3 regions of the Brevibacterium sp. NPDC056726 genome follow, and region 2 is predicted to be linked to each of the others. Evidence: riboswitches for the same ligand, from Rfam matches in the RefSeq annotation. Region 2 holds a riboswitch; each other region holds the start of a gene.
The links. A riboswitch is a leader RNA that binds a small molecule or an ion and turns the genes downstream of it on or off. The one in region 2 is predicted to bind thiamine pyrophosphate.
Positions count from the first base shown of each region.

Region 1: linked by a shared signal. The riboswitch ahead of thiC (phosphomethylpyrimidine synthase ThiC) and the one ahead of ACFQ91_RS06495 (TenA family protein) in region 2 are both predicted to bind thiamine pyrophosphate.
Region 3: linked by a shared signal. The riboswitch ahead of ACFQ91_RS07990 (ECF transporter S component) and the one ahead of ACFQ91_RS06495 (TenA family protein) in region 2 are both predicted to bind thiamine pyrophosphate.

Region 1 is NZ_JBHTYZ010000006.1:156,710-166,294, reverse strand. Features, by position in the region: gene thiC (phosphomethylpyrimidine synthase ThiC) at 106-1,935, opposite strand; TPP riboswitch at 1,932-2,042, opposite strand; gene ACFQ91_RS13780 (M18 family aminopeptidase) at 2,660-4,009, opposite strand; gene ACFQ91_RS13775 (DUF1684 domain-containing protein) at 4,255-5,832, shown strand; gene ACFQ91_RS13770 (M13 family metallopeptidase) at 5,985-7,979, opposite strand; gene ACFQ91_RS13765 (low molecular weight protein-tyrosine-phosphatase) at 8,105-8,665, shown strand; gene ACFQ91_RS13760 (copper resistance protein CopC) at 8,755-9,399, shown strand.
Region 2 is NZ_JBHTYZ010000003.1:40,929-50,513, forward strand. Features, by position in the region: gene ACFQ91_RS06490 (dihydroxyacetone kinase subunit DhaK) at 1-1,469, shown strand, start outside; gene ACFQ91_RS06495 (TenA family protein) at 1,510-2,181, opposite strand; TPP riboswitch at 2,178-2,282, opposite strand; gene ACFQ91_RS06500 (RimK family alpha-L-glutamate ligase) at 2,290-3,300, opposite strand; gene ACFQ91_RS06505 (VOC family protein) at 3,413-3,775, shown strand; gene ACFQ91_RS06510 (alpha/beta fold hydrolase) at 3,779-4,723, opposite strand; gene ACFQ91_RS06515 (HutD family protein) at 4,810-5,364, shown strand; gene ACFQ91_RS06520 (hypothetical protein) at 5,663-7,015, shown strand; gene ACFQ91_RS06525 (Cmx/CmrA family chloramphenicol efflux MFS transporter) at 7,225-8,394, shown strand; gene ACFQ91_RS06530 (DNA-formamidopyrimidine glycosylase family protein) at 8,415-9,260, shown strand; gene ACFQ91_RS06535 (LysR substrate-binding domain-containing protein) at 9,578-9,585, opposite strand, start outside.
Region 3 is NZ_JBHTYZ010000003.1:369,226-378,810, forward strand. Features, by position in the region: gene ACFQ91_RS07970 (biopolymer transporter Tol) at 1-93, opposite strand, end outside; gene ACFQ91_RS07975 (hypothetical protein) at 166-708, shown strand; gene ACFQ91_RS07980 (energy-coupling factor transporter transmembrane protein EcfT) at 713-1,561, opposite strand; gene ACFQ91_RS07985 (ABC transporter ATP-binding protein) at 1,545-3,047, opposite strand; gene ACFQ91_RS07990 (ECF transporter S component) at 3,047-3,676, opposite strand; TPP riboswitch at 3,702-3,810, opposite strand; gene ACFQ91_RS07995 (universal stress protein) at 3,883-4,845, opposite strand; gene ACFQ91_RS08000 (DUF4916 domain-containing protein) at 5,047-5,586, opposite strand; gene ACFQ91_RS08005 (MmgE/PrpD family protein) at 5,803-7,299, shown strand; gene prpB (methylisocitrate lyase) at 7,299-8,204, shown strand; gene ACFQ91_RS08015 (bifunctional 2-methylcitrate synthase/citrate synthase) at 8,201-9,322, shown strand; gene ACFQ91_RS08020 (enoyl-CoA hydratase/isomerase family protein) at 9,325-9,585, shown strand, end outside.

The DNA of each region.
Region 1 (9,585 bases), on a different contig from region 2:
CTCGGCGGGGTGAGGCACGCCGACCCCACCCCGCCGACACCCGCTGACCGGACCCCAGCCCAGCCCGGACCTCAGTCCTGCCCGGACCTCAGCCCTGCCCGGACCTCAGCCCTGCCGCGGACCGATCGTCGGTTCGGGCAGATAGACCTCACCGCCGGCGGCGAGGAACTCCCGGCTCTTGGCCTGCATGCCGGCGATCGCGGCCTGCGCCTCGGCGCTGCCGTACGTGTCGCGGATGTCCTGGGAGATGCGCATCGAGCAGAACTTCGGCCCGCACATCGAGCAGAAGTGCGCGGTCTTCGCCGGTTCCGCCGGCAGCGTCTCGTCGTGGAAGGACTCGGCGGTCTCCGGGTCGAGGCCGAGCGCGAACTGGTCGCGCCAGCGGAACTCGAACCGCGCCTTCGACAGCGCATCGTCCCGGGCCGTCGCCCCCGGGTGGCCCTTCGCGACGTCCGCGGCGTGGGCGGCGATCTTGTACGTGATCACCCCCGTCTTGACGTCGTCGAGGTCGGGCAGTCCCAGGTGCTCCTTCGGGGTGACGTAGCAGAGCATCGCCGTGCCGTACCGGGCGATCTCCGTCGCCCCGATCGCCGAGGTGATGTGGTCGTAGCCGGGCGCGATGTCCGTGACGAGCGGACCCAGGGTGTAGAAGGGGGCGCCGTCGCAGAGCTCCTGCTGGCGCTCGACGTTCTCCCGCACGAGATGGAGCGGAATGTGGCCGGGGCCCTCGACCATGACCTGGACGTCGTGCTCCCATGCCCGCTTCGTCAGCTCGGCGAGGGTGTCGAGTTCGGCGAACTGGGCGGCGTCGTTGGCGTCGGCGATCGAGCCGGGGCGCAGCCCGTCGCCGAGGGAGAACGCGACATCGTAGGCCGCGAAGATCTCACAGAGCTCGTCGAAGTGCGTGTAGAGGAAGTTCTCCTCATGGTGGGCCAGGCACCATCCGGCCATGATCGACCCGCCGCGGGAGACCATTCCGGTCACGCGGTCGGCGGTGAGCGGGACGTAGCGCAGCAGCACACCGGCGTGGACGGTCATGTAGTCGACGCCCTGCTCGCACTGTTCGATGACGGTGTCGCGGTAGATCTCCCAGGTCAGCGCCTCGGCGTCGCCGTCGACCTTCTCAAGCGCCTGGTAGATCGGCACGGTGCCGATGGGGATGGGGGAGTTGCGGATGATCCACTCGCGGGTGGTGTGGATGTCGTTGCCCGTCGAGAGGTCCATGAGGGTGTCGGCACCCCACTTCGCGGCCCACTGGAGCTTCTGCACCTCCTCGGCGATCGAGCTCGTCACCGCCGAGTTGCCGATGTTCGCGTTGATCTTGACGAGGAACGCCTTGCCGATGATCATCGGCTCGGATTCGGGGTGGTTGATGTTCGCGGGGATGATCGCGCGCCCGGCAGCGACCTCGGAGCGGACGAGTTCGACGTCGCACTGCTCGCGGATCGCGATGTAGCGCATCTCGGGGGTGATGATGCCCTGCCGGGCGTAGTGCATCTGCGTGACGGTGCGTCCGGGCTTCGCGCGCCGAGGCGTCCGGTCGGGCCCCTGCCACTGCTGGGAGGGTGCGCCGCGGCGGACGGCTGCCCGCCCGTCGTCCTCGATGAGGTGGCCGCGGGCCGCGTAGTCCTCGGTGTCGTCGCGGTCGGCGATCCACTCCGCGCGGTGCGGGGGCAGGCCCTGTTCGGGGACGGCGCCGGGCCCGACGGTGCGGTAGACGTGGACCGGCTCGTTGGGGCGGCCGTTCGTGTCGTCGAGGTCGATGCGGGTGACGGGCACGCGGATGCCGTGCTCACGGTCCTCGACCCAGGCCAGGGAATGGGTGGGGTACTGCTCGAGAGCGAAACCCGCGGGGGTGCTCGCGGAGTTCTCGGCCGGTGCCGTCGGGCGCGGGGCAACGGTGGGACGGGTGGTTTCTGGGGTGGGCGCAGTCATCTGCGATCCTCTCTTCCTCCGCCGGTATCAACCGGATCAGGTTCAACGGTCTCGAGCGGTCTCAGCTCGATCTCAGCCCTCTTCCGAAGGCCCCCGTGGGGTCACACAACGACTATCACGGTGTGGGCGCCGCCACAAAATCACCCGCGGCAGGTGTTCACTGCGCGAGACGGTGGACGCGCGGTCGCCCGATTTGGTGCCTCAGTTTCAGCGTGCCCAAGTGGACGCGCCCCAGTGGGTGTGCCCCGGTGGACGGGCTCCTGCCGACGTGCCTCGGTGGACGTGCCCAGCGGACGCGCCCTGGGGGAAGTACCCCAGTGGGCTCGCCTCGGATTCCTGCGCACGCTGGACGCCTGCGGCATCGTGCCTGCAGGCCTGCTTCCACGCGCATTGTGCGTGCGCGCCCCGCTCGCTGCGTCATCGTGCGTGCAGCATCGCGCCTCGGCGGACGCACTCCCGCGACTTCGCTGACGGGGTGTCTGCGGGCGTGCGCCGGTGCTCGTCCTCGGGGTGCTCGTTCAACGGCGAGCGTGAATATCGCCGCCTCGGCGAATCTGCCGGCGCTCGTTCAACACGGAGCGTGAATATCGCGTCTTTGGGGACGCGATATTCACGCTTCGTGTTGAGTGAGACTCAGGGGTGAGTGAGGCTCAGGGGTGAACGAGGCGCTGCGTTGAACGAGCAAGCGCTCGCCCCCTGTGTCGGCTCCCGCAGGCGCGGCGCCTCACGCCCCCTGGAGGAACGTTTTCGCGACCGCGCCGAGCGCGACGACGTCGCTGATCGCGCACATCTCCCGCGCCGAGTGCATCGAGTAGAGCGCCGGTCCCACATCGACCGTCGTCATGCCCATGCGGGTGGCCGTCAGCGGTCCGATCGTCGACCCGCACGGCACCGAGTTGTTCGAGACGAAGTCCTGGTACTCGACCCCGGCGGCTGCACAGGCGCGGGCCCACGTCGCCGTGCCGACGGCATCGGTGGCATACCGCTGCTGGGCGTTGAGTTTGAGCAGGGGCCCCGCACCCAGGCGCGGACGCACGTGCGGATCGTGGCGTTCGGGGTAGTTCGGGTGGGCGGCGTGTCCGGCGTCGGAGGACACGCACACCGAGGCGGCCAGTGCGGCGAGGTAGTCACTGCGGTTCGCCTCGGGGAAGAGGGCGGCGACGATCCGCTCGGTGACGTCGGAGAGGAACGGCCCGCTCGCGCCCGAGCGCGAGTTCGACCCCACCTCCTCATGGTCGAACCCGGCGAACAGGGCCACCGCATCGAGCGCCTCGGCGTCGAGGGACGTCATCGCGGTCACCCCGGCGTGGACGGAGAGGAGGTTGTCGAGTCTCGGGGAGGCGAAGAACTCGTCCGCGGCGCCGAAGAGCGCGGGCTCCTGCGCGGGGATCGTGTAGACGTCGTGGCCGACGATGAGTTCGGGGTCGACGCCGGCGGAGGCGGCGAGGATCTCGAGGACATCGGCCTCGGCGAGGTCGGCGAGACCGACGATCGGGGTCGTGTGCCGCTGCTTGTCGAGGGTGAGGCCCTCGTTGACCTGCCGGTCGAGATGGATCGCGAGCTGCGGGATGCGTGCGATCGCCGGCGTGTGCGCGAGGACGACGCTGCCGTCGGCGAGGCTGAGGCGCCCGGCGAGGGCGAGCTCCCGATCGAGCCACGAGTTGAGCAGCGGCCCGCCGTAGATCTCGACACCGAACTGGCGCACGCCTTCGGCGACGAACTCGTCACCGGGCTTGAGTTTGAACGCCGGCGAATCGGTGTGGGAGCCGAAGACCCGGAACGGGGGCACCGCCGAGGCGGTCGACCCGTTCGCGGTCGAATCGGCTTCCGCTGCGTCAATCCGCCCTGTCGGGGCCATCCAGGCGATGATCGCGCCGTCGCGGATGACGTAGTACCCGTGGCCGACCTCAAGGGTCCACGGCTGACGTTCGTCGAGTCGGGTGAACCCGGCGGCGTCGAAGCGCTCGGCCGCTGCGGCAGTGGCATGATAGGAGCTGGGAGAGGCCGTGACGAAAGCGGAGAGGTCGGCTGCGACCTGCGCGTTTGCTGTCTGATCCGTGGATGGAGTGCTCATCTGAACAGCCTATCCTTTGGGGTAGCTTCGACCACAGGGGCCGAAGCGCCAGCGGTCGCCCGAAGCGGACGATCAGCGGTCGTCCGACGTGGATGGTCAGCGGTCTCCCGCACCGGGCGGGCCGGCGGTCGTCCGACATGGACGGTCAGCGGTCGTCCGAACCGGGCGGGCCGGCGGTCGCCGAACGTCGACGGCCGGCGCGGACGAGCGTGCAACGACGAGTGAGAATGCGAGGAGTGTTCGACGTGAACCAATTCGTGGCCGAGTGGAATACGTGGCGGGACTCGCGGAACTCCTCGTTGGCGACGCCCTTCGGGTGGCTCAGCGTCGTCGGGCTCCACTGGCTCGACGAGGAGTCGACGTGGCCGGGAGCGCCGGGAACGTTCACCGTCGACGACGACGGCTGGGTCACCCTCGCGCTCGATCCCGGCACGAAGGCCGGCCCTGCGGCCGCGACCTTCGATCTGCTCAGTGCCCCCACCGAGGCGGCTCCCACCTCCCACGACCTCACCGACACCGGCCCCGGCACCAGGCCCGAGGCAGGCACCGATCCCCGTTCAGGCACCGACGCGGAATGGGAGTCCGGGTCGACGCGCACGGCCGTCCGCCTCGGCGCCGATGACATTCCGCTGCCGGAGTCTCCCCAGGTCAGGGTCGAGGACAACGGGTTCAGCGCGAAGCTGCCGACCGGCGGGTCGCTCGACTGGTTCACTGTCGGCCATGTCCTCTATGAGCTCATCGAACGCGGCGGTCGCCTCGGTGTGCGCATCCGCGACTCGAAGTCGCCGCTGCTCGCGAAGTTCGTCGAGGTCCCCGTCTTCGATCCGAACCGGGACTTCGTCTTCCTCGCCCGCTTCACCCCCTTCGACGAACCCGAGATCCGGCCGGTCGCCTCGGCGCAGGAGAACCTCACGCTCGAGACGATGCTCGTCGGCACCGTCACCTTTACCACGCCCGCCGGGGAGGTGTCGCTCGTGGCCTCGGGGTGCCCGGCGACGGGACTCCAGCTCGACTTCCACGATGAGACGAACGGGCGGTCGACGGCGGCGTGGCGGACCCTTGACCTCGGCATTCCCAACGCCGACGGGTCGCTCGTCGTCGACTTCAACCGTGCGGTCAACTACCCGTTCGCGTTCTCCGCGTTCGCAACCTGCCCGGCCCCGGTCGCCGGCAACGACGTGCCGTTCGCCGTCACCGCCGGTGAGCGCCGGCCCCCGTTCTTCTACTCAGAGGCCGGCATCAACGTGCCGTTCCTCTTCTACTCGTGGTGGGACGAGGACAGCGCCCGCGTGACCCGGCCGTGGTACGACCGGTTCGGGCTCGACATGACGATCCTCAACCCGAACGAGAACGATGAGGAGCAGTCCCTCGTCGGCTTCGACGGGGTCGCGATGTCCGGCGGCGACGTCACGCCGCTGACCCGGAAGGCCAGGTCGCGGCTCGTCAAGGTCGCCACCGACGCGCTGACCTCGCGCCTGCCGGTCATCGGGATCGGGGCGTACGCGGAGTTCCTCGTCACCGCCCAGCGGGAGCTGCGCGAACAGCAGGGATACGCCGAGGCGGCCCCGGAGATCCCCGCCCCCACGCCGGGTCGCCTGCAGATCGTCATGAACTCCGAACTCGATCCGCGGGCCGTCGGCCTCGACGTCGTCCACACGGATCCGACGGGTCTCATCGTCGCCGAGGTCGACCTCGAGCTGCCGCTCGAATCACGGTTCGCCGAGCTCGAGGAGTTCGCTGCCGCGCTGCGGGCGGGCTCGCCGATCGCCAGCTGGCAGGAGTTCGACTACCGGGTCGTCACGATGATCCGCCGCCACCGATGATCCGCCGCCACCGCTGAGCCGCGCGCGGGCCGGTGACCTCCGAGTCGGCCGGTGAACCTCGCATCGGCCGGCACGACCCCAGCAACACGAAGGGCGCTCAGCCACCCGGTGCAGGGTGGCTGAGCGCCCTCGAGGCTGCTGAGACCGGCCGCCTACCAGATGCTCACGCGCTGCTCGGGCGCGAGGTACATGCCGTCGGACTCCTCGACGCCGAACGTGTCGTGGAAGACCGTCATGTTCTTCACGACCTGGTTGCAGCGGAACTCCTCCGGCGAATGCGGGTCGATGCTCAGGCGGCGGATGCGCTCCTCGGTGCGCATCTTCGCCCGCCACGCCTTGGCCCACGCGGTGAAGAACGAGGCGGCCTCCTCCGGCGAGGGGGCGCGACCGAGTTCGAGTTCGAGGGCCTTCCACCCGATCGACAGACCGCCGAGGTCACCGATGTTCTCACCGACCGTGAGCGCGCCGTTGACGTGCTGTGAGGCCTCGAGCCCCGCGGGCACGAGCGCATCGTACTGGTCGATGAGCGCTGTCGTCCGCTCCTCGAAGCGCTCGCGGTCCTCGGCCGTCCACCAGTCGACGAGGTTGCCGTCGCCGTCGTAGCGCGAGCCCTGATCGTCGAAGCCGTGGCCGATCTCGTGGCCGATGACCGCGCCGATCGCCCCGAAGTTCGCCGCGACGTCACCGTCGGCGTCGAAGAACGGCGGCTGGAGGATCGCGGCGGGGAAGACGATCTCGTTCATCACCGGATGGTAGTACGCGTTGACCGTCTGCGGCGTCATCAGCCACTCGGTGCGGTCGATCTCCTTGCCGATGCGCCCCACCTGGCGGGCGTGCTCGGCGCGGGCGGCCCGCCGGACGTTGCCGACGAGGTCACCGGCGTCGACCGTCGCGGGGTAGTCGCGCCACACCTCGGGGTAGCCGACCTTCGGGGTGAACTTCGAGAGCTTGACGAGCGCGCGCTGCTTCGTCTCCTCGCTCATCCAGTCGAGCTCGGTGATCGACTTCTCGTACGCCTTGATGAGCATGGCGACGAGGTGGTCGATCGCCTCCTTCGCCGCCGGCGGGAACTCGGCGGCGACGTAGAGCTTGCCGACCGCCTCGCCGAGGAGGGACTCGACGAGCCCGACCCCGCGCTTCCAGCGCTCCCGGAGGGCAGGCGTGCCGGAAAGGGTGCGGGAGTTGAAGTCGAAGTCCTCCTCGACGATCTCGTCGGTGAGCAGCGCGGCGTTCGCCGAGAGCACCGACCAGCGCAGCCACGTCTTCAGGGTGTCGAGGTCGGTCTCAGCCCACACCGTGACCATGCCCTCGACGTACGAGGGCTGACCGATGATGACGGTCTCGAGCTCGCCGTCGGCATCGGCGGTCAGGGCGGACAGCCACGCATCGAAATCGAAACCCGGGCCGATCTCGCGCAGCTGGTCGACCGTGTACTTGTTGTAGGTCTTCTCCGCATCGCGCGTGGCCACTCGGTCCCAGTGGTGGCGGGCGAGTTCGGTCTCGAAGGCCATGATCTTCGCGGCCACCTCGGCGTCGGAGAGCCCTGCCGCGGTCCCGAGCCCGCCGAGCGCGGACATCTTCTGCACGTGCGCGAGGAACTTCGCGCGCACCTCGGCGAAGTCGTCGTTGAAGTAGTAGTCCTCATCGGGCAGGGAGATCCCGGCCTGGACGAGGTAGAGGGCGTAAATGTCGGAATCCTTCGCATCCGCGGTGACGTACCCGCCGAGCAGACCGCCGATGCCCTCGGTCTCGAGTCGGCCGAGGAGGTTCGCGAGCTCCGACTTCGATTCGGCGGCGTCGATCGCGGCGAACGTCGACTCGAGCGGGGTGACGCCGAGGCTGTTGATCCGCTCAAGGTCCATGAACGAGGTGAAGAGGTCGGCGACCTTCTGGCCTTCGGTGTCCGGCTCCTGCGGGGTGTCGGAGACGGACTCGATGATCTCGCGGACCTTCGTCTCCGCGGTGTCGAAGAGCTCGCGCATGGCACCGTCGCCTGCGCGATCGTCGGGGATGGTGAAGCTGTCGATCCAGCCGCCGTTGGTGTGGCGGAAGAGGTCGTCCTGCGGGCGGACGGAGCTCAGTTCGGCTGAGGCGGCGGCGTCCGAGGGCTCCGGATCGGCCGGTGCATTCGCAGTTTGTGATGTCATGGTGCAACAGTATCGTGACCGACGATGGGCATGGGCTGAGAAGTTCGCCGCGGGCCCGAGACCGCGGTGCCGTGGCGTCCGCGGGGCGATTGCGCCCATCGTGCCCGCTGAGAAGGAGGAGAAGTATGACCGCACCGTCCGTGGTGTTCGTGTGCACCGGGAACATCTGCCGCTCCGTGACCGCCGAACGCGTGCTCGAGCATCATCTCGAGGCCACCGGCGCCGAGGCGGTCGTCGACTCCGCCGGGATCAGCGACGAGGAGGACGGCAACCCGATCGATCCGCGGCAGGCGCGGGTGCTCGCGGCCGCCGGCTACCGCACCGACGACCACGTGGCCCGGCAGATCACGCCCGAGTGGCTGGCCGACCGGGACCTCGCCGTGGCGATGACCGCCCGCCATTATCGGGCGCTCGCAGCGATGATCGCCGACCTGCCCGCCGAGGTGCGTCCGGAGCTGCGGATGCTCCGCGAATTCGATCCGGAGGCCGGTGACGGACCCCGCCGAGGCGGCACCGGGGCCTCCCACGGAACCGGGCACCGCCTCGGCGAGGTGCCGGCTCCCGACGTCGCCGATCCGTGGTACGGGGGTCAATTGCAGGATTTCGAAGAAACTCTTGAGACAATGGAGAGGTCAGTGCCGGGAATCGCCGATCACCTGCACGCCAAGGCCGCGGAAACTCGGTGATCCCGCCGAGGGCCGCAGCGATGGTCCGATACTCCGACCGACCATGCGGTCGCCCACAAACCATGGCAAACGTTGAAGGAGAAACACGTATGACTCGCACACAGAGGTCTGCTCTCAGGCTCGTCTTCGCCGCGCTCGTCGTCGCCGCCATGAGCGTCTTCGCGGCCTCCCCGGCCAGTGCACACGACCAGCTGATCTCGACGAACCCCGAGGACGGGGCACAGCTCGACGAGCAGCCCAAGTGGCTCGAGATGGATTTCTCCGGTGAGATCCAGCAGGTCGGCACCGAGGTCAAGGTCATGGTCGACGGCACCGACGTCTCCGCAGGCGAGCTGACCACCGAAGGCAAGAAGCTGACCGTGGCGCTGCCCGACAACCTCAAGCCCGGGGCGTACAACGTCGTGTGGCGTGTCGTGTCCTCCGACGGCCACCCGATCTCCGGCGACTACTCCTTCACGATCGGCGACGCCGAGGGCGCCGGCGGCTCCGTCGAGCAGACGACGCAGGCCGGCCTCGGCGGCGCAGTCGTCGACAACCCCTCGGAGACCCCTGAGGAGCGCGGTCAGATCGGCGAATCGACGAGCGCTGACTCGGGCATGTCGATGCCGATGATCATCCTGCTCGCCGTCGGAGCGCTCGCGATCATCGTCATCGTCGTCCTCCTCATGCGCCGCAAGGCCCAGGGTCTGCCCGGCACGAAGAACGACGGAAACGGCACCGGCTCGGGTCAGTGAGCTGAGCCCGCCGCACCGCAGTTCCCCGGACGCATCGTCCGGGGAACTGCTGCATTCACCGGCAGATCCACCCGCAGCTCTTCCCTCGCCGAGGCGGCGGAACGGTCGTCGATCAAGGCGCAGTGCGGATAGCGGGCCGTGCACCGCCCGCTATCCGCACTCCGCCGTGATCCACGATGCGGACGG
Region 2 (9,585 bases):
CCTCACCGCACAACGCGCAGATCTTCGCGGCGTCGCAGGCGGTGGCCGGCCCCGACGGCGTCCTCCACATCGTCAAGAACTACACGGGCGACGTCATCAACTTCGGCATCGCCGCCGAACGTCTCCGCGCCGCCGGCATCCCCGTGGCGACCGTGCTCGTCGACGACGACATCGCCACCGACAGCGACGACACCGAGACCGGCCGCCGCGGCACCGGGGCGACCGTCATCGTCGAGAAGATCCTCGGCGCTGCCGCCGACGCCGGGTGGGGTCTCGACGAGCTTGCCGACCTCGGCGCCGAGGTGGTCGCCCGGTCCCGGAGCCTCGCCGTGGCCGCTCGCGCCCAGACCGATGCCCACACCGGTCGGCCCGCGTTCGACCTTCCCGAGGGCACCCTCGAATACGGCGTCGGCATCCACGGTGAGCGCGCAGCGACCTCGATTCCGCACGACGGCTTCGAGGCTCTCATCGACCGGATGTGCCGTGAGCTCCTCGCCGCGGTTCCCGGCACCCCGGCCGACGACGAGCTCCTCGTCCTCGTCAACGGACTCGGCGCGACGACCCAGATCGAACTCTTCAATGTCCACGACGCCCTCGGTGCCGCCCTCGAGACCGCAGGCGAGTCGATCGCCGCGTCCCTTGTCGGCAGCTATGTCACCGCGCTCGACATGACCGGGTTCTCCCTCACCGTCACCCGCCTGCAGCCGTCCTGGCTCGACTGGTGGAACGCCGCCTCCCGCACCGCGGCGTTCCCCACCCGCGGCGGTGATTCCGCGCACGCCGAGGCGGTGCCGACGGCAGCGGCGACGCGGAGTGCGCAGGAGCCGACGTCGACCGCCGACTCTCTGCGGCAGCGGACGGCAGCCGGTGGGGACACGGATCTCGAGACCGCGGTGCTCCGCCGGTTCGCCGAACTCGTCGAGGAGCAGCACGCCCATCTGACGGAACTCGATCAGGTGGGCGGTGACGGGGACTTCGGGGACAACCTCCGCGGTGGACTGCGCCACGCCACTCGACTCGTCGACTCCTCCGAGGCCGCGGGATTCGCCGCAGCCGAAGCGGCGTTCCTCGGCGGCGTCGGCGGCACGAGCGGACCGCTCCTCGGCCTGCTCTTCCACGAGCTCAGCGCCGGTTACGCCGAACTCGACGCCGACACCCACCGCGAGACCGCGTCTGACCTCTGGAAGCGGGCGACGGCGGCCGGATGCGCGGCGATCCAGCGCGTCGGCGGCGCTGAGACCGGGGATCGGACCGTCGTCGACGTCCTCCATCCCACCGCCTCGGCGTTCGGGAAGGGATTCGCCTCAGCGGCGCAGACCGCCGCCGAGGCGGCACAGGCGACGGCCGACATGCAGGCGAGGCGGGGTCGGGCGAGCTACGTCGACGGCCGCGGAGCCGGCACACCCGACGCCGGAGCCGTGGGCATCTCGCTCCTCTTCTCCGCTGCCGCCGAAGTCTACGAGAAGTAGCCCTAGCCGGTACGAGAAGCAGCCTGGCCCGGCAGCGCGGTCACCGGTACGCCTCGTCGAAGAACGCGCGTTCGAGCCCGACGGCCCGCTGCCACAGATCGGCCAGGCGCTGCCGGGCGGCAGCCGATGCCGCATCGTCCCCGCGCGGGTACACCCGTTCGAGTTCGTCGACGAGGAACTGCACCCAGCCGGTGAAGGCCTCCCCGCGGTGGAGGTCGATCCACCCGGTGTGGAGGTCGCGGCTCGGCATGGCCCGATCCTGCTCGCCCCACTCGAGGTAGAGCCATTCGGCGATGACGAGGACGACGAGGACGTCGGGGTACGACGCCGCGGCGACCGCCTCGCGCATGACGTCGCGGAACCCCGCGGTCACCTCGGTGAGCTGGGGATCGGTGTAGTCCGCGGGCTCCACCCCCACCTCGGCGAAGGCGCGGAGGAAGTACGAATCCTCATCGGCGGCGAGGAACCCGAGCTGCTGGGCGAACCGGAGCTTCGCGGTGATGGTGTCGGCGTGGGCGACGCTGGCGCCGAGCATCGAGAGGAAGTCATCGAAGAACTGGTAGTCCTGGACGAGGTACTTCGCCATCACCGCGTCGTCGACGGTGCCCGCGAAGAGCTCGGAGACGAACCGGTGATGGGTCGCCGCGGTCCACTCCGCCTCGGCGCTCGCCCGCAGCTCGGGCACGGCTCCGCCGGTCGCGACTGTGATCATGATGAGCCTCCATCTTCCTCCGCCGGTGTCACCCGGATCAGGTTCTAAGGGTCTGCGTGCGCACTCTCAGCGCCGGTCGCGGCGCTCCCCTGTGGTGGTTCGAGACTATCAGCCGACCGGTGCCGCCACAGCTGCGTCATGATGGGCGGCCTCGAGCTTCGCGCCGAGCACCTCGGCCAGCCGGACGGCGGCAGGCTGACGGCCGGCCGCACGCTCGCCGGCCTCGACCTCGGCGTTGTAGTTCGTGTTCGTGTTGATGTCGTAGACGACCTGGCGACCGTCGGCGGTGTCGATGAATTCGACCCCGGCGAAGTCGATGCCGAGTTCGGTGAGCAGCGCTTCGAGCCGACCGATGAGCGGGGTGTCCGCGGTGATCTCGTCGCGCCGGGTGAACTGACTGTCGCCGAGGCTGCCGGCCGTCCCGGGAACGGCGCAGGCATCGGCGGGGCAGAGTTCGAAGGAGCCGGCGGAGACGTCGACGGCGACGGCGTAGTGGAAGCGGCCGCCGATGAACTCGGCGCGCGTGATGAACGGCGCGGCCGGCTGCAGGTACTCCTGGACGAGGGTGATGCCGTCGATCGGCTCGGTGGACCCGTCGGGGGCGAAGTCGGCCACGGCGGCCTCGAGCTCGGCGTGCGAGTCGAAGCGGCGCACGCCCAGTCCCTTGCCGCCCTGGTTGTGCTTCGTGATGAACGGGGGCGCGAACCCGGCAGCCACCTCGGCGATCGCCGCTGATCCGAAGGCCGCCGAGGTGGCCGGCACGTCGATCCCGTGCGCGGCGAGCACGCGGTGCTGGCGGATCTTGCTGACCTCGAGCTCGAGGACCTGCGAGCCGTTGACGACGGTGCGGCCTGCGGCCTCGAGCCACGCGAGGACCGCGCGTCCGTACTCCTTGACGTGGGGGTCCGTGCGGGTGTGCGACGATGCCGAGAGTCGGGACCAGAAGACGCCCTCGGGCGGGGCGGCGGCGAGGTCGATCGCGGCACCGGGCAGCAGCCACTCGACGAGCTCGACGCCGAGGTCGGCGAAGGCGTCAGCGAACGGCGGGATCCACTCGGGATTGTCGTGGATGACGTAGACCGCGGGACCGTCCGCGACCGGCAGGGTGTGCGTGCTCATCGAAGTCCTCTCATGCGCCGTGGCTCTGGCAGGTGCGCTGTTATTGCTCAACAATTCTATCGAGTCGGTGATTCCCTGGGTCGTGTCCGCCCTGCGGCGTAGACTCAGGACCATGGCTATCGCAAAGCAGCCCGTGGTCGTTCTCGATGCTCCGGATGCTGGTGAGCTCGCCCAGTTCTACGGCGAACTCCTCGACTGGCAGGTCCGCGTCGACGACGACGGCACATGGGCCGAGATCACGTCCGATTCCTGGCCGCCCATCTGCTTCCAGCAGGTCGAGGACTACCACGCCCCGAGCTGGCCGAGCCAGGAGCACCCGCAGCAGATGCACATCGACGTCATGGTCGATGACCTCGATGCCGCCGAGGCGGAGGTCATCGGGCTCGGCGCCGGGAAGGCCGCCGTCCAGCCGGGGGAGACATTCCGCGTCTTCCTCGACCCGGCCGGTCACCCGTTCTGTCTCTGCGTCAACTGAGACTCAGCGCGACAGCACGTCGTCGACGGCGTCGATGACGGCATCGGGACGCTCATGGGTGACGAGATGCCCGGCGTCCTCGAGGACGACGAGCCTGCCCTGCGGCATCGCGTCGACGATCGTCGCCGCCGCCGCGTTCTGGCGCGAGCGCATCCGCCGCTCGAGCAGTCCCCGCTGCCGACCGCCCTGGAGGACGACGCCGGGCACGTCCGGTCCGCCGTCGCGTTCGAGCATCCGCATGAGCGCGATCGACGAGGTGACATGCCGTTCCTCGCGCAGCGCCATGCGCATCGCCCGCTGGGTGAGCGAGTCGCGCCAGAACAGGGCGAGATCCGCCTCGGTGATCAGCGGTGATGCCCCGTCGGGCAGGAGCGTTCGGGTGAAGCGATCGCCCTGGCCGGCCCGGATGAGCAGCGACCCGAGCCGCATCGAACCGGCGTTGAGGGCCGCGACCGCAGGGGAGAGGATCGCCGAGGCGGTCGCATCGACGAGCACCATCCCGGCGACCCGCTCGGGGTTGAGGTGCGCGAAGAGTCTGACGATCGGTCCGCCCCAGCTGTGGCCGACGAGGACGACCGGCGTGTTCCCGGCGACCTGGTCGACCACCTCGGCGAGGTCGTCGACGATCCGCTCGAGACTGCGCGGACTCCGGTCGTCAGCGCTGCCGCCGATGTTCGCGCGGTCGTAGGACACGGTCCGGGTGCGGGTGGCGACCTCCCGTTGGATGTGCGTCCAGGCAGCCGCCGAGGCACCCATGCCCGCTTCGAAGACGATGCACGGACCAGGCGCCTCACCTGCGGTGACGGTGCGGATGCGGCGGCCGTCGGCGAGCGTGACGATCTCCTCGGTGAGGCCGTCACCGGGATCGAGGTGCGGCGGGCGAGACGAGCCTGAAGTGTCAGATGAATCTGACTTGTCAGACGAGTCAGGGCGGGGCGGAACGGTCATCGCTGCTTCCTTGCCGGAGGTCCGTGTGCTCCCAGGCTAGCCCCTCACCCGCGCTGACGACGGCGGGCGCACCTACGATGGATGCCATGGAGATCATCGCGTCGTTCGCCGACATCGTCCCTGTTCCCTGGGCCAACGGCGCGGGCGAGACGACCGAGCTCGTCTCCCTCGACGCCTCCACGGCGCTCACCCCCGACCGGCGTTCGTGGCGGCTGAGCATCGCCCGCCTCGAGCGGACCGGTCCGTTCTCCTCCCTGCCCGGACTCGACCGGACGTTCCTTCCCACCGACGCCGAGGTGGTCCTCGACATCGCCGGCACCGCGCACCGGGCCGGCCCCGGATCACCGCTGCGCTTCTCCGGGTCCGATGCCGTCGCGCTCACCGACCTCGCGGCCCCGACCTTCGCCGTCAACCTCATGGTCGTCACCGACGAGGCGACGCTGCCGCCGCTGACGATGATGCTCGAGCCCACGACGATCCTCGACCCCACCGGGACGGCAGAGCCCGGCGAGTCCGCTCGGCCGCGGTTCGCACTCGCCCTCACCGACGGCCCGCACTGGCGCCGCTTCGATCTCCTCCGCCTCGGCGACGACGATGCCATGGGGCCGGGGGACCGCCTCGGCGGGATCGGATTCGCCTGACGGGTGACAAGGTTCCTGGACAAACCATGTCAGTCGCCTGTTCCGCCCGTCACACGACCGCGCATCGGTCCAGGTCATGGGGGACGGGCCAGGCGTCGGCGTCCAGACGGCTCTCAGTTTCGGGGGACCCCGGTCAGCGTCTCCGGACCTCGGCGGAGAATACTGGGGAGAGTCACACAGTCTTGGAGGTACGTTGGCGCCGCAGAACAGAGATCCGCATGACCCGAACGATCCCGCAACGGGATCGACTCCGCAGGAGAGCCGGCCGTCCCAGGCCCTGCCGATGGTCACGGAGGAGATGACGGCTGCCCATCAGCCTGTCCTGCCGCCCAACCCGATTCGTCGCGACGGTCCCGTCACCGAGAGCCGGCCGGCGCACACCGAGCCTGTTCACGCCCAGCAGACGGCCGCGCAGCCGACATCAGTCGCGCCCGCGGTCGCCGCGGAGACGACGACGCTCGACACCACCGACGGTGACGAGAGCACGGACGAGAAGAAGGAGAAGGGCGGCAACGGGATCTCCGCGACCCAGCTGCTCGCCGGCGCCGGTGCGGCCGCGACGTCGTCGATCGTCGGCGGCCAGCTCGGTGTGGCCGGAACCGTCATCGGGGCGGGCATCGCGAGCATCGTCACCGCGCTCGCTGTGAGCATCTACAGCAAGAGCATCGAGAAGGGCAAGGAAGCCGTCAAGGAGGTCGGGTCGAAGCTCGCCCCTGCCGTAAAGAAGGGCGCGACCCTCCCGCTCGTCGGCCCCGGTGCCGGCGCCCCCGGCAGCACGAACCCTGACGCCCCCGGCAGCGACCAGACTGCCGTGTACGGCACGGTTCCCGGCAGCACATCCTCAGGCAGCACAGCACCCGGCAGTGCAGATCCGGACGCCACGGCGGTCTACGGTGCCGTCGACGGCGATCCGTCGCGCACCGATTCGGCGTTCGGCAACCTCGACGAGACGGAGGCGAACGCCGAGGCGGCCGCGGGCACAGATGCCGACGACGAGCCGAAGTCGTGGCTGCAGAAGCTCAAGCGCAAGCGCGTCCTCTACCCGGTGGCCATCGGCGTCGCCGCGTTCGGCATCGGCCTCGGCGGCGTCGTCATCGCCGAGAACCTCACGCAGGCCGACATCTCGCCGGGCACCTCGCAGATCTCGCGATCGGTGACCGGCGACTCCGGCAGCGGCGACGAGTCCGGATCGTCATCGAGCGACGGCGGCAGCGACGGCGGTTCGAACTCCGGGAGCTCGAGCGGGGAGAGCGGCAGAAACACCAGCAGCGACAGCAGCTCCTCGACGTCGGGGGAGAGCGATCAGAGCTCGACGTCCTCGTCGAACAGCGATCAGACCGGCACGGATCAGGGCACGAACTCGAGCAGCGACACGAGCGGCACGTCCTCGGACACCTCCGGGTCGAGCAGCTCGAGCTCGGACTCCTCGTCGACCTCGGACGGCTCGGGCAGCAGCACGAGCAGCGACTCGGGAACCTCCGGTTCGGGCAGCAGCGGCAGCGGCTCGGATTCCGGTGGCAGCGGCTCGAGCAGCGGATCCGGCTCGGGCGGCAACGGCTCGAGCGGATCGGGTGGTTCCGGCAGCGGCGGCTCCGGATCCGGCTCAGGCAGCAGCGGCTCCGGCGGCAGTGCCGCCGGCTCCCAGGGCTGACCCGCACCACACCCGGGACCCGCCTCGGGGCGTGATCCGCCCCGGGGCGTTGCTGTTCCCCCACGCCCCCATTAGCCTTGGACGCGTGAGCACACCAGAAGCATCCAGGACCGGGCTGTCGGCACGCCGATAGTCCGGAGATCCTCATCCCGGCACCGGCAGTGCCAGACGGTTCATCCCTGACGCTGCTGTGTCCGAAAGGCTGCTTCATGCCTGTGCTGCTCTATCTCCTTGCCCTCGCCGTGTTCGCGCAGGGCACCTCCGAATTCGTCCTCGTCGGTCTGCTCACCGACATCTCCCGTGATCTCGACGTCTCCCTCGCCGAGGCGGGGCTGCTGACCACCGCATTCGCCGTGGGCATGGTCGTCGGCGCCCCGGTGATGGCGGCGGCGAGCCGTCGGTTCTCGCCGCGGTTCGCGCTGACGGGTTTCCTCGTCGTCTTCGTCCTCGCTCATGTCGGCGGTGCGCTCACCGACTCGTTCCCCGTCCTCGTCGCCACCCGCAGTCTCGCCGCTGTCGCCAATGCGGGGTTCGTGGCGGTCACGCTCGCTCTCATCCCCCGACTCGTCGCCCCCGGGCGACAGGGTCGGGCGATCGGGGTCGTCCTCGCCGGGACGACGCTCGCGCTCATCGCCGGGGTGCCGGCGGGGGCGTTCCTCGCCGCCGGCTTCGGCTGGCGGTCGGCGCTGTGGGTGATCGCCGCCCTCTGCGTGCCCGCGCTCCTCGGCGTTCTCGCGGCCGCCCCGGGAGGGACCGCGCACGCGGCCGACCGGATTCCGCTGCGCGCCGAGCTCTTGTCGCTGCGCTCCCCGGACCTCCTCGTCGTCATCGCTGTCGCGGTGCTCGTCAACGCCGCGACGTTCGGGGCGTTCACGTATCTCGCGGCGGTCACCGAGGTCGCGCACGGTCTCACCGGTGCCGCCGTGCCCGTGCTCCTCGCGGTGTTCGGCACCGGCGCCTTTTGCGGGGTCAGCGTCGCCGGTCGGTTCGCCGATGCACGGTGGAGGCGGCTCCTCGGGGTGCTCGGGCCCGTCCTCGTGCTCACCTGGATCGGGCTCGCCCTCACGGTCACGGGGGCGGGGACGGACGGCCGCCTCGGCGCGGTCATGCTCTGGGTGCTCACCCCGCTGATCGGATTCCTCTCGTTCGCGATCGGCAGCACTCTCATTGCGCGCATCGTCGCCACTGCCGCCGGTGCCCCGACACTCGGCGGGTCGTTCGCGACGGTCGCGCTCAACCTCGGTGCGGCGGTCGGACCGGTCCTCGCCGGGCTCGCCCTGCAGCGGTTCGGTCTCATCGGGCCGTTCGGTGTCAGCGCCGTCTGCGCAGGTCTCGGCATGGTCGTCATCCTCCGGCGGCTGTCCCTTGTGCGGGAGTGAGGCGGGCGCATACTGGACACATGCCGGAACTGCCCGAGGTCTCAGCGCTCGTCGACTTCCTCACCCCGCGTCTCGTCGGTGAGTTCATCGCGCAGGTCGACATCGCCGAGCTCTCGCTGCTGCACACCGCCGACCCGCCGCTCGACGCCGTCATCGGGCTCGAGATCACCGGGGTGAGGCGCGTCGGCAAAGCGCTCGTCATCGACTTCGACGGGCTGTCCCTGGTGTGCCGATTCGCCCGCGCCGGCTGGCTGGTCTGGCACGATGCCGCGCCGTCGACGCCGGTGCGGATGGGGAAGGGGCCGCTGGGGATGCGGGTCACGTTCGCTTCTGGTTCAGGGTTCGACCTCACCGAGGCGGGGACGAAGAAGAATGCGTCCGTGTCCCTCGTCCGCGACCTCGGCGATGTCGCTGCGCTCGCCGATGCGGGTCCCGACGCCCTGGAGATCACCGCGGAGCAGTTCGCCGCCGCGCTCGCCGGGACGACCTCACGGGTCAAGACTGTGCTCGACGATCAGAGCGTCGTCGCGGGCATCGGCAACGCCTTCTCCGACGAGATCCTCCACACCGCGAAGATCTCCCCGTTCGCGACGGCGAACAAGGCCGATGCCGATGCCGTGTTCGCAGCGATGACCTCGGTGCTCACTGCGGCACGGGAGGCGCTTTCGGGGCTGCCCCCGGCGAAGATCAAGGCCGCGAAGAAGAAGCTGCTGCGCGTGCACGGGAGGACCGGTCAGACGTGCCCGGTGTGCGGGACGACGATCGCCGAGGTCTCCTTCACCGACCGGTCGCTCCAGTACTGCCCCGGGTGCCAGACCGGTGGGAAGCGACTGAGCGACCGACGCATGGACCGCCTCCTCAAATAGCGGCGGCTGAGGCCGAGGGGTCGATGATGACGAAGCAGCCCCACAGCCGAACACCACCGACCGTGACCCGCAGCGACGTGGGCGCCAGGATTCCGAGGTCGAGCTGGCGGTGAGCACCGTGGAGTGCGCGCCGGTACGAGCCTCGGGCCCAGCCACTCTGAGAGTCCCGCTGCGGCACCTTTCGGACCGAACCGCAGAGCGGTGTTGAAGCACTGGCTGAAGCGGTGCTCGTCCGGTGGAGCCAGCGTGTCTCCTCAGCGACCGGGCGGGATTGCCGACGCAATCGATCCTGGGGAAGCAGTGGTCTTCTCGCGTTGTCAGGCGT
Region 3 (9,585 bases), 330 kb from region 2:
AGCGTCGGGAAGTGCGGGATCGGTGCGCCGCCACCGGCGTCCGCGCACGACGAGCCACTTCTCGTCCTCCGTGTACCCATCCGCATCCGTCACGATCGCAGTCTAAGCCGCGCAGTCTAGGCTGCTCGGCCGGATCACCGCGCCCGGGCTGGCTACACTGACACCATGGCGACGCGAGCACAGAACATCGAGTCCATCGAGAAGGCCCTCGGCGAGCCCTGGTCGCAGACCAGGCAGCGGCTTGAGAAAGCCGGGGGCAAGGACGCGAGCCACAAGGAACTCGCCGATGCGCTCTACCCGCAGTTCGACGGCGTCGTCGACAACCACGGCTGGTGGGTCCAGGGTGCCGTCGTCGCCTACGAGCAGGAGATCGGCCGCCGGGTTCCCGGCCAGCGCGCCGACGGCACCTTCGACGTCGCCGTCTCCCGCACCGTGACCGGACAGCGCGGAGACGTCATCGACCGCTTCGCCGCCCTCGTCGACGGCTCACTGGGCGGAGTCGACCTCGCCGGTGAGCCCCGCCCGTCGACGACGGCAAAGCGCTCGTTCTGGCGGGCCGACCTCGCCGACGGGACGAAGATCGAAGCCGCCGCCGAACCGAAGGACGACGAGCGCACGCGTCTCACCCTCACCGCCGCGAAGCTGCCGAGCGCCGAGGCGCTCGAGGAGTGGCGCGCCCACCTCAAGGACCTCATCGCCGAGGTCTGAGACGTCAGCCCGGAATGATCGGGTTCCACGTTCCGAGCACCAGCGCCGAGGCGACCGCGACGACTGCGACGACGACGGCGAGGACGAGGACGACCGCATCAGCGGTGCCGAACCTCGAGCGCCTGCGCCACGTCCTGCCCGGCCGCCCGAACGCCCGCCCCTCCATCGCCATCGCCAGGGTCGTGCCACGGCGGATCGACTGGACGAGGAGGACGAAGATGCCTGCGAAGAGACTGCGGGTGCGCCGCAGCACCGACCCGCCGGCGAGTCCTCTGGCCCGTCTGGCCATCGACAGGGTCTGCCATTCGAGGACGAGGAGTCCGAGCAGGCGACTGGCCGCGAGGATCGAGATGACGACGGTCTCGGGCAGACGCAGATGCTGGACGAGGGCATCCGAGAGGTCCCTGGGATCGATCGTCGAGGCGAGGACGACGAGCGGGATCGCCAGTGCCAGGGCGCGCACGAAGATCGCCGCAGCCGACTCCAGCGACCCGGTCGTCATGAGGATCGGACCGACGTCGACGACGGTGGCGCCCGTCTTCTCGGCGAGGATCGCCGTGCCCCACGCGGCGAGGAGCGCGCCGACCGGCAGGAACCACAGCCGTCTGAGCGCCGCCTTGAGGTCGAGGCCGGTCAGCGGCAGGGCGAGGAGTGAGAAGCCGAGGATGATCCCCGCGGAGACGACGTCGATGCTCAGCAGAGCTCCGACCATGAGGATGAGCGCGACAGCGATCTTCGTCAGCGGGTTGCAGCGCACGAGCGCCGTGCGGCGCACCACCGGGATGAGCTGACCCGGATCCTCGACGGTGACGCGCTCACGAGTCAGGGTCGTCCGCTCACTCAACGCGCTCACCCCGCAGAGGCTGCGCCGACGTGCCGAGGGTGAAGCGGCGGGCTCCAATCGCGTCGAGGAAGTCGAGGTCGTGGCTGACGGCGATGACCGCGCTGCCGTGGTCGAGGACGTCGAGGAACAGTGCGACGAGTCCCGCCCACGTCAGCGCGTCCTGCCCGAACGTCGGCTCATCGACGATGAGGACCTGGGGGCGCGGAGCGATCATCGCCGCCACCGACAGGCGACGCTTCTCCCCGCCGGAGAGACCCTGCGGGTGGGCCTCGGCGATGTCGGACAGTCCCAGCGTCTCCAGCAGGTCGGTCACCCGAGCGTCGACCTCGGCCGCCGACCAGCCGGCCAGTCGCGGACCGAGGGCGAGCTCCTCGGCGACGCTGGGTTTGAGGAACTGATGCTCGGGTTCCTGGAAGACCATGCCGATGCGCGGGGCGAGGAACTTCGAGGGCCAGGTGTACGGCCGCGCCTCCTTCGCCCCGGCGGCAAGCGGCCCCGCTGCGCGCACCTCACCGGAGAACTCGGGGATGAGGCCGGCCAGGGTCAGCGCTGTCGTCGACTTCCCGGCCCCGTTGGCGCCGACGATGCCGAGCGCCTCACCCGCCCGCACCTCGAGGTCGAGATCGGTCGCTGCGGGCACGGCTGCCCGCGGCCGGGCGACGCCCAGGCGCTCGCCGACGAGCACGGGGGACCCGAGTCGGTCCTGCGCTCCAGTTCTGCCCGGCATCGTCCAGCGGTCGGGGGCGGTGCGGGACCCGGATTCGGGCAGCCAGATCCCGGTGGTCCTGAGCACCTCGGCGAGTGCGGGGTCACCGAAGACCTCGTCCGGGGTGCCGTGGGCGACGACGCCTGTGCGGCCGAGGACGATGACGGTGTCGACCTCGTCGCTCCACAGGCTCACCCGGTGCTCGACGACGATCATCGTCGCCGCAGTGGACTCCTGGACCGTGAGGACGGCATCGCGGACCGCCCTCGCCGAGGCGGGGTCGATGTTGGCCGTCGGCTCGTCGAGGACGATCACCTCGGGTGCCATCGCGTGGATCCCGGCGAGCGCGAGGCGCTGCTTCTGGCCCCCGGACAGCGCCGCCGTCGGGTGGGACTGGGGAAGGTCGAGGCCCATGGCGGCCAGGGAGGCGTCGATCCGCGCGTCGACCACCTCGGCGGGCAGACCGAGGTTCTCCATTCCGAACGCGACATCGTCACCGATGCGGGAGAAGATCACCTGCGAATCGGGGTCCTGGAGGACGAGCCCGGTGACGCCTCGGCGGGGGTCGGGTGGGGCGTCGCCGACGAGGAGATCACCGGCTGACTCCCCGGCCTCAGTGGGAAGGACCCCGGCGATCGCATGGAGGAGCGTCGACTTACCCGCCCCCGACGGCCCCAAGAGGAGAACCTTCTCACCTGGGGCGATGTCGAGGTCGACGGGGCCGACGGCGAGGCTGTCCCGATCGGCGTGCCGCCACGAGTATCCGTGGGCGCGGATCGGCAGGCCCATCAGCGCACGCGGCCGGAGGCGAAGGAGCTCAGCGCCCCGGTCTTCGCGATCGCGCGGTAGGCGTACCAGGCGCCGATGCCGGAGATGACGACGCCGGAGATCATCGCGCACACCGCGTAGGCGAGCTGGAAGTCGAACTGCCATTCGGCGTTGTAGAGGATGTTCTCGCTCACGGCCATGAAGGTCGCGGCGACGAGTCCGGACAGCGCGGTCACCCACAGGGTGAACTTCCGGTAGCCGAAGGCGGCGAAGACGAGTTCGGCGCCGAGGCCCTGGAGGAAGCCCGACAGCAGCACGGTCGCCCCGAAGTGGGAGCCGAGGACGCCTTCGACGGCGGCGGCGAGGAGTTCGCACAGCAGCGCGGCTCCGGGTTTGCGGATGATCGCCCCGGCGAGCGGACCGGCGAGCACCCAGAGGCCGGCGATGAGGCCGATCGAGGGCGGGAAGGCCTGGAAGGCGAGCTCGATGCCCTTCCAGCTGGCGGCGAGCACCCAGAAGATCAGGCCCACGGCGATGCCGAGGACCGCGGTGACGACGTAGTCGACGACCCGCCACTTCTTCGTCGGCGGGGCCTGGGTGAATGCCGGTGCCGTCGTCGAGCGGGAACCGGGCGTGGTCGTGTTCGGCATAGCGCCTCCTCGTGTCTCAAGGAGGGGTAGAAGAGTCTCGACTTCCTTCGGCGGTGCTAGCCGCATCAGGTTCGAGGGTCTGCAGCGTCATCTGCACTCTCAGCGCCCTTGGCGGCGCTCCCCTGTCGTGTGCGCTCCACTGTACAACACCTGACGATCCCCGGCACCGCACGTCCGCGGGGCCGGGGATCTGGTGCGAACGGGACTCAGGCCGGAACGACCATGACCGGACCCTCGGCATGGTGGAGGACCCCGCGGGAGACCGATCCGAGCAGCGCGGACTTCACGGCCCCGCGGCCCCGGGTGCCGAGGACGGTGAGCTGCGCGGTCTTCGTCGCCGCGGACAGCAGCGCGGTGGCATCGCCGATGAGCGCCGAGGTGGACACCTGGAGCCCGGGGAACTGACTGCGCAGCTCTTCGGCGTCCTTGTCGAGTTCGGCTTCGATCTGCTGCTGCCGGCGGTCGGCGACGTCACCGCCGAGTTCGAGCTCCGGGTACCAGTAGAGCCATTCCTCCCCGGCCGGCAGCACCGTGACGATCTCGAGGTCGGCGTTGCGCGAAGCGGCCGCCTCGGCGGCGGTGAACATCGCGATCCGCGCGCCCTCGGACCCGTCGACGGCGACGACTACCGGGCCGGTCGTGTCCCCGCGGTGCGCCGAATGGCGGGGGACGACGATCGTCGGGCAGTGGGCGTGCGGCGGCAGCGCGGTCGAGACCGACCCGAGCATGCGGCCCATGAAGCCGCCGCGTCCACGCGCCCCGACGATGATGACATCGGCGTTGGCGCTGAGGTTGACGAGCACACCGGCGGCGTCACCGGATTCGACGGCGTACGTCACCGGTCCGGGATGATCGGCGAGGAGTTCGGCCGCCTCGGCGAGGGTCTTCTCCGCTGCCCGCATCGCGGCTTCGTCCTCGGGTTCGGACGGGATCGAGGCCATGTTCGGGTAGATCATCAGGGGCATCGTGAAGGCCGTGACGACGGTGAGGGGAACGTCTCGGTGCAGCGCCTCGGCGGCACCGTAGCGCAGGGCAAGGGCTGCGAGCTCGGATCCGTCGAAGCCGACGAGGACGCCGAGGTTGTCGGTGAGTCCGGAATCGGAGGCGCGGGTGTCGGTCGGGCGGGCCTCGGCCGGGTTCGCGGCGGACGAGCGGGAGTCAGCAGTCATGGCAGTCCTTCCATCGGGGCCTGACCAACCCTGACGGGGACGACGGCCCCGAAAACCGTGTGCCGTCCTCGTCGCCCTCAGTGTACCCAAGTGTTTTCTACAACGTGTAGAAGACCGCGAGGCGGACGGATTCCTCTCGCGTGCGGCGCGTGCCCACGGCCTCGGCGCGTGCTCACGGCCTGCGCCAGGGGGAGGGGTGCGTCAGACGGCGAAGCCGAGGTAGCTCAGGGCTGAGCGGATGATGTGCTCCTGGCCGTGGGAGAGCTCGGCGACGATGTCGGAGCGCAGCGCCTCGGTGGGGGTGAGCCAGTCGAGGCTGAGCGCATCGGCGCGCGGGGTGCATTCGCCGCGGACCTCCATGACGAAGCACATCGAGATCGCGTGCTGGCGCGGGTCGTGGAGGAGCGAGGTGCCCTCGGTGGGGAAGTACTCGGCGATGTGGAACGGGGCGATGGCCGGCGGGACGACGGGCAGCGCCATCGGGCCGAGGTCGTTCTCGGCATGCCGGAGCAGGGCCTGGCGGATGCTCTCGTGGTAGCGGATGCGTCCGCCGACGACCTCGCGACCCAGGGTGCCGTCGTCGAGGCGGCGCAGCAGGAGGCCGATCTCCTCGACATCGCCGGCCTCTCCGACGCGGACGGGGATGGCATTGACATAGGGGATGGGGAGACGGCGACGAAGCTGGGCGAACTCGTTGTCGTCGAACCAGTTCTCGTCGAAGTCGAGGGCAGTGCGGGTCATATCCCGATTGTGTCACAGTTCACCTCGACGGACGGGTGGGAGGAGGGGGGTCGAGGCGGCTCATGCCGGTCGGGTAAAGTATCTTGATGTCAAGATAAAACTCCGGCCGGGCCGCAGCGTCGCAGTGACGTGGCCTACAGTTGAGTCAACCACTCTCCGGCCAGCGGCGGTCGTGACATGGCCCGCAGCGGTCAACGACGATTGAAGGGATTGTCCATGATTGATCATGAGGTCCGTACCCACAAGAGCTCAGAGAACCTGGCTCGTGAGGATCAGCTCGCCTGGAAGATCGCCGAGGTCGCCTCCGACCCGACGCCCGTCGATCCCGAGGTCACCGAGATGGTGATCAACCGCGTCATCGACAACGCCGCCGTCGCGGCCGCCTCGGTGAACCGTTCGGCCCCCACCCACGCCCGCGAGCAGGCACAGGCGCACCCCTTCACCCCGGGTGCGACGATCTTCGGACTTCCCCTCGCCGAGCGCTTCTCCCCGGAGTGGGCGGCCTGGGCCAACGGCGTGGCCGTGCGCGAACTCGACTTCCACGACACCTTCCTCGCCGCCGAGTACTCCCATCCCGGTGACAACATCCCGCCGATCCTCGCCGTCGCCCAGCACATGGGCATCGGGGGAGCGGACCTCATCAACGGCATCGCCACCGGGTACGAGATCCAGGTCGACCTCGTCAAGGGCATGAGCCTGCACCAGCACAAGATCGACCATGTCGCCCACCTCGGCCCCTCGGCCGCGGCCGGCATCGGGGCGATGCTCCACCTGCCCACCGAGGTGACCTTCCAGGCAATCCAGCAGGCCCTGCACGTGACGACGGCGACCCGCCAGTCCCGCAAGGGTGAGATCTCCTCGTGGAAGGCCCACGCACCGGCCTTCGCCGGGAAGATGGCCGTCGAGGCCGTCGACCGGGCGATGCGCGGTGAAGGCGCCCCGAACCCGATCTACGAAGGCGAGGACGGCTTCATCGCGTGGATCCTCTCAGGCCCCGAGGCCCGCTACACGATCCCGCTGCCGGGCAAGGGCGAGGCCAAGCGCGCCATCCTCGACACCTACACCAAGGAGCACTCCGCCGAATACCAGGCGCAGGCGCTCATCGACCTCGCCCGCAAGCTCGGCGGTGAGATCGAGGACCTGACGAAGATCAAGCGCATCATCATCCACACCTCGCACCACACGCACAACGTCATCGGCACCGGCGCGAACGATCCGCAGAAGATGGATCCGAAGGCCAGCCGCGAGACGCTCGACCACTCGATCATGTACATCTTCGCCGTCGCCCTCGAGGACCGCGGCTGGCACCATGAGGACTCGTACACCCCCGAGCGGGCCGCCCGTCCCGAGACCGTCGAGCTCTGGCACAAGATCGAGACGACCGAGGATCCCGAGTGGACCCGCCGCTACCACTCGACCGACCCGAACGAGAAGGCCTTCGGCGGCCGCGTGGAGATCGAGTTCGAGGACGGGTCGACTCTGACCGACGAGATCGCCGTCGCCGACGCCCACCCGCTCGGTGCCCGCCCGTTCGTCCGCGAGAACTACGTCGAGAAGTTCCGGACGCTCTCCGCGGGCATCCTCACCGAGGCCGAGGCGAACCGCTTCCTCGACCTCGCCGAGAACCTCGAGAGCCTCGACGCAGCGGGCGTGGGCCAGCTGAGCTTCGCCGTCGAAGGGCTGAAGCACAGCGGTTCGAAGGGCATCTTCTGATGCTCGGGGCAACGACCACACCGGCCGAGCGCCGGAAGAGGTTCCGCGAGCTCCTCGCCGGCGACGAGATCGTCCAGTTCCCCGGCGCGATCAACCCGATCAACGCCCAGATCATCGAGCAGATCGGCTTCGAGGGCGTCTACATCTCCGGGGGCGCGTTCTCCGCAGCCATGGGCGTGCCCGACATCGGTCTGACCACCCTCACCGAGGTGGCCGACCACGGTCGTGCGATCGCCCGGGTGACGAACCTGCCGACGTTCATCGACGCCGACACCGGCTGGGGCGAGGCGATGAACGTCGCCCGCACCGTCCAGGAGTTCGAGGACGCAGGCATCTCCGGCATGCACCTCGAGGACCAGGTCAACCCGAAGCGGTGCGGCCACCTCGACGGCAAGGAGGTCGTGACCACGGTCGAGATGACCAAGCGCATCGCGGCCGCCGTCAAGGGCCGCCGGGATGAGAACTTCGTCATCTGCGCCCGCACGGACTCCCGTGCGGGAGAGGGACTCGATGCCGCGATCGACCGGGCGAAGGCCTACGTCGACGCCGGTGCCGACATGATCTTCCCCGAGGCGATGCGCGACTTGGATGAGTTCGAGCGCTTCGCCGCCAGCGTCGACGTGCCGATCCTGGCGAACATGACGGAATTCGGAAAGAGCGAACTGTTCACCACAGAGCAGTTGGCGAACGTCGGGGTCAAACTCGTGATCTACCCGGTCACGACCCTGCGTCTCGCCATGGGTGCGATCAAGTCGGGCCTGCAGACGATCCGGGACAAGGGCACCCAGGTGGACCTGCTCGAGGGGATGCAGACCCGCGCGGACCTCTACGACACCATCGACTACGCCGCGTACAACGACTTCGACGCGGCCGTATTCAACTTCTCACAGGAGGGTCACCAGTGACCGAAGAAATCAAGAAGGGCCTCGCCGGAGTCGTCGTCGACACCACGGCCGTCTCGAAGGTAGTCCAGGAAACCAACTCGCTGACCTACCGCGGATACCCCGTGCAGGAGCTCGCGGCCAAGCGCAACTTCGAGGACGTCGCCTACCTCATCTGGAACGGCGAACTGCCCACCGAGGAGCAGCTGGCCGAGTTCAAGGCCCGTGAGCACGCCCAGCGGGAGATCTCGCCCGAGCTCGTCGACATCATCCTCGGCCTGCCCAAGGACGCTCACCCGATGCACGTCGTGCAGACCGCGGTCGCCTACCTCGGCGCCGTCGACCCCGAGGCCGACGTCGAAAGGCCCGAGGCCAACCTCGCGAAGGCCGAGCGCCTCTACGCGCAGCTGCCGACGATCGTCGCGATCGACCACCGTCGCCGCCACGGGCTCGACCCGGTGGCGCCGACGAAGGACCTCGACTATGCGGCGAACTTCTTCAAGATGGTCTTCGACGAGGTTCCCGCCGACGAGGTCGTGCGCAGCTTCGACATCTCGATGATCCTCTACGCCGAGCACTCGTTCAACGCCTCGACGTTCACCGCCCGCGTCATCACCTCGACGACCTCCGACCTCTACTCGGCCGTCGCCGGTGCCGTCGGTGCCCTCAAGGGACCCCTGCACGGCGGCGCGAACGAAGCCGTCATGGCGATGCTCGAAGAGGTCGGCACGGCCGATAAGGCCTCGGCATGGATCGACGACGCCCTGGCCCGCAAGGCGAAGATCATGGGCTTCGGACACCGCGTGTACAAGAACGGCGACTCGCGCGTGCCGACCATGCGCAAGGCCTTCGAGGAGATGGCCGAGGTCAAGGGCGCGACCGACCTCCTCGACCTCTACAACACCTTCGAAGAGGACTTCGTCTCCCGCAAGGGCATCTATCCGAACCTCGACTACCCGTCGGGTCCGGCCTACCACCTCATGGGATTCGACACCGAGCAGTTCACGCCGATCTTCGTCATGGCCCGCATCACCGGCTGGACCGCGCACATCTTCGAGCAGCAGGCCTCGAACGCGCTCATCCGCCCGCTCAGCGCCTACGACGGTCAGCCGCAGCGCGAAGTCCCCGACAGCCGGGGCTGAGCATGAGCACCGACGGTCGGTCCACCCCGGGCCGGTACCGTCCGGTCGACCTCGAGGGTTTCGACTTCACCGTCACCGGTGGCGTCGGGACCCTCGTTCTCGATCGGAGGGAGAAGCGCAACGCCCTGTCCCGGGCGATGTGGCGGGCTCTGCCGGAGATCATCGCCGGCGTCGACGCCGATGACACGATCGCAGCGCTGATCATCACCGGTGCCGGCGGGCACTTCTCCGCCGGATCGGACATCGCCGACCTCGACGTCCCC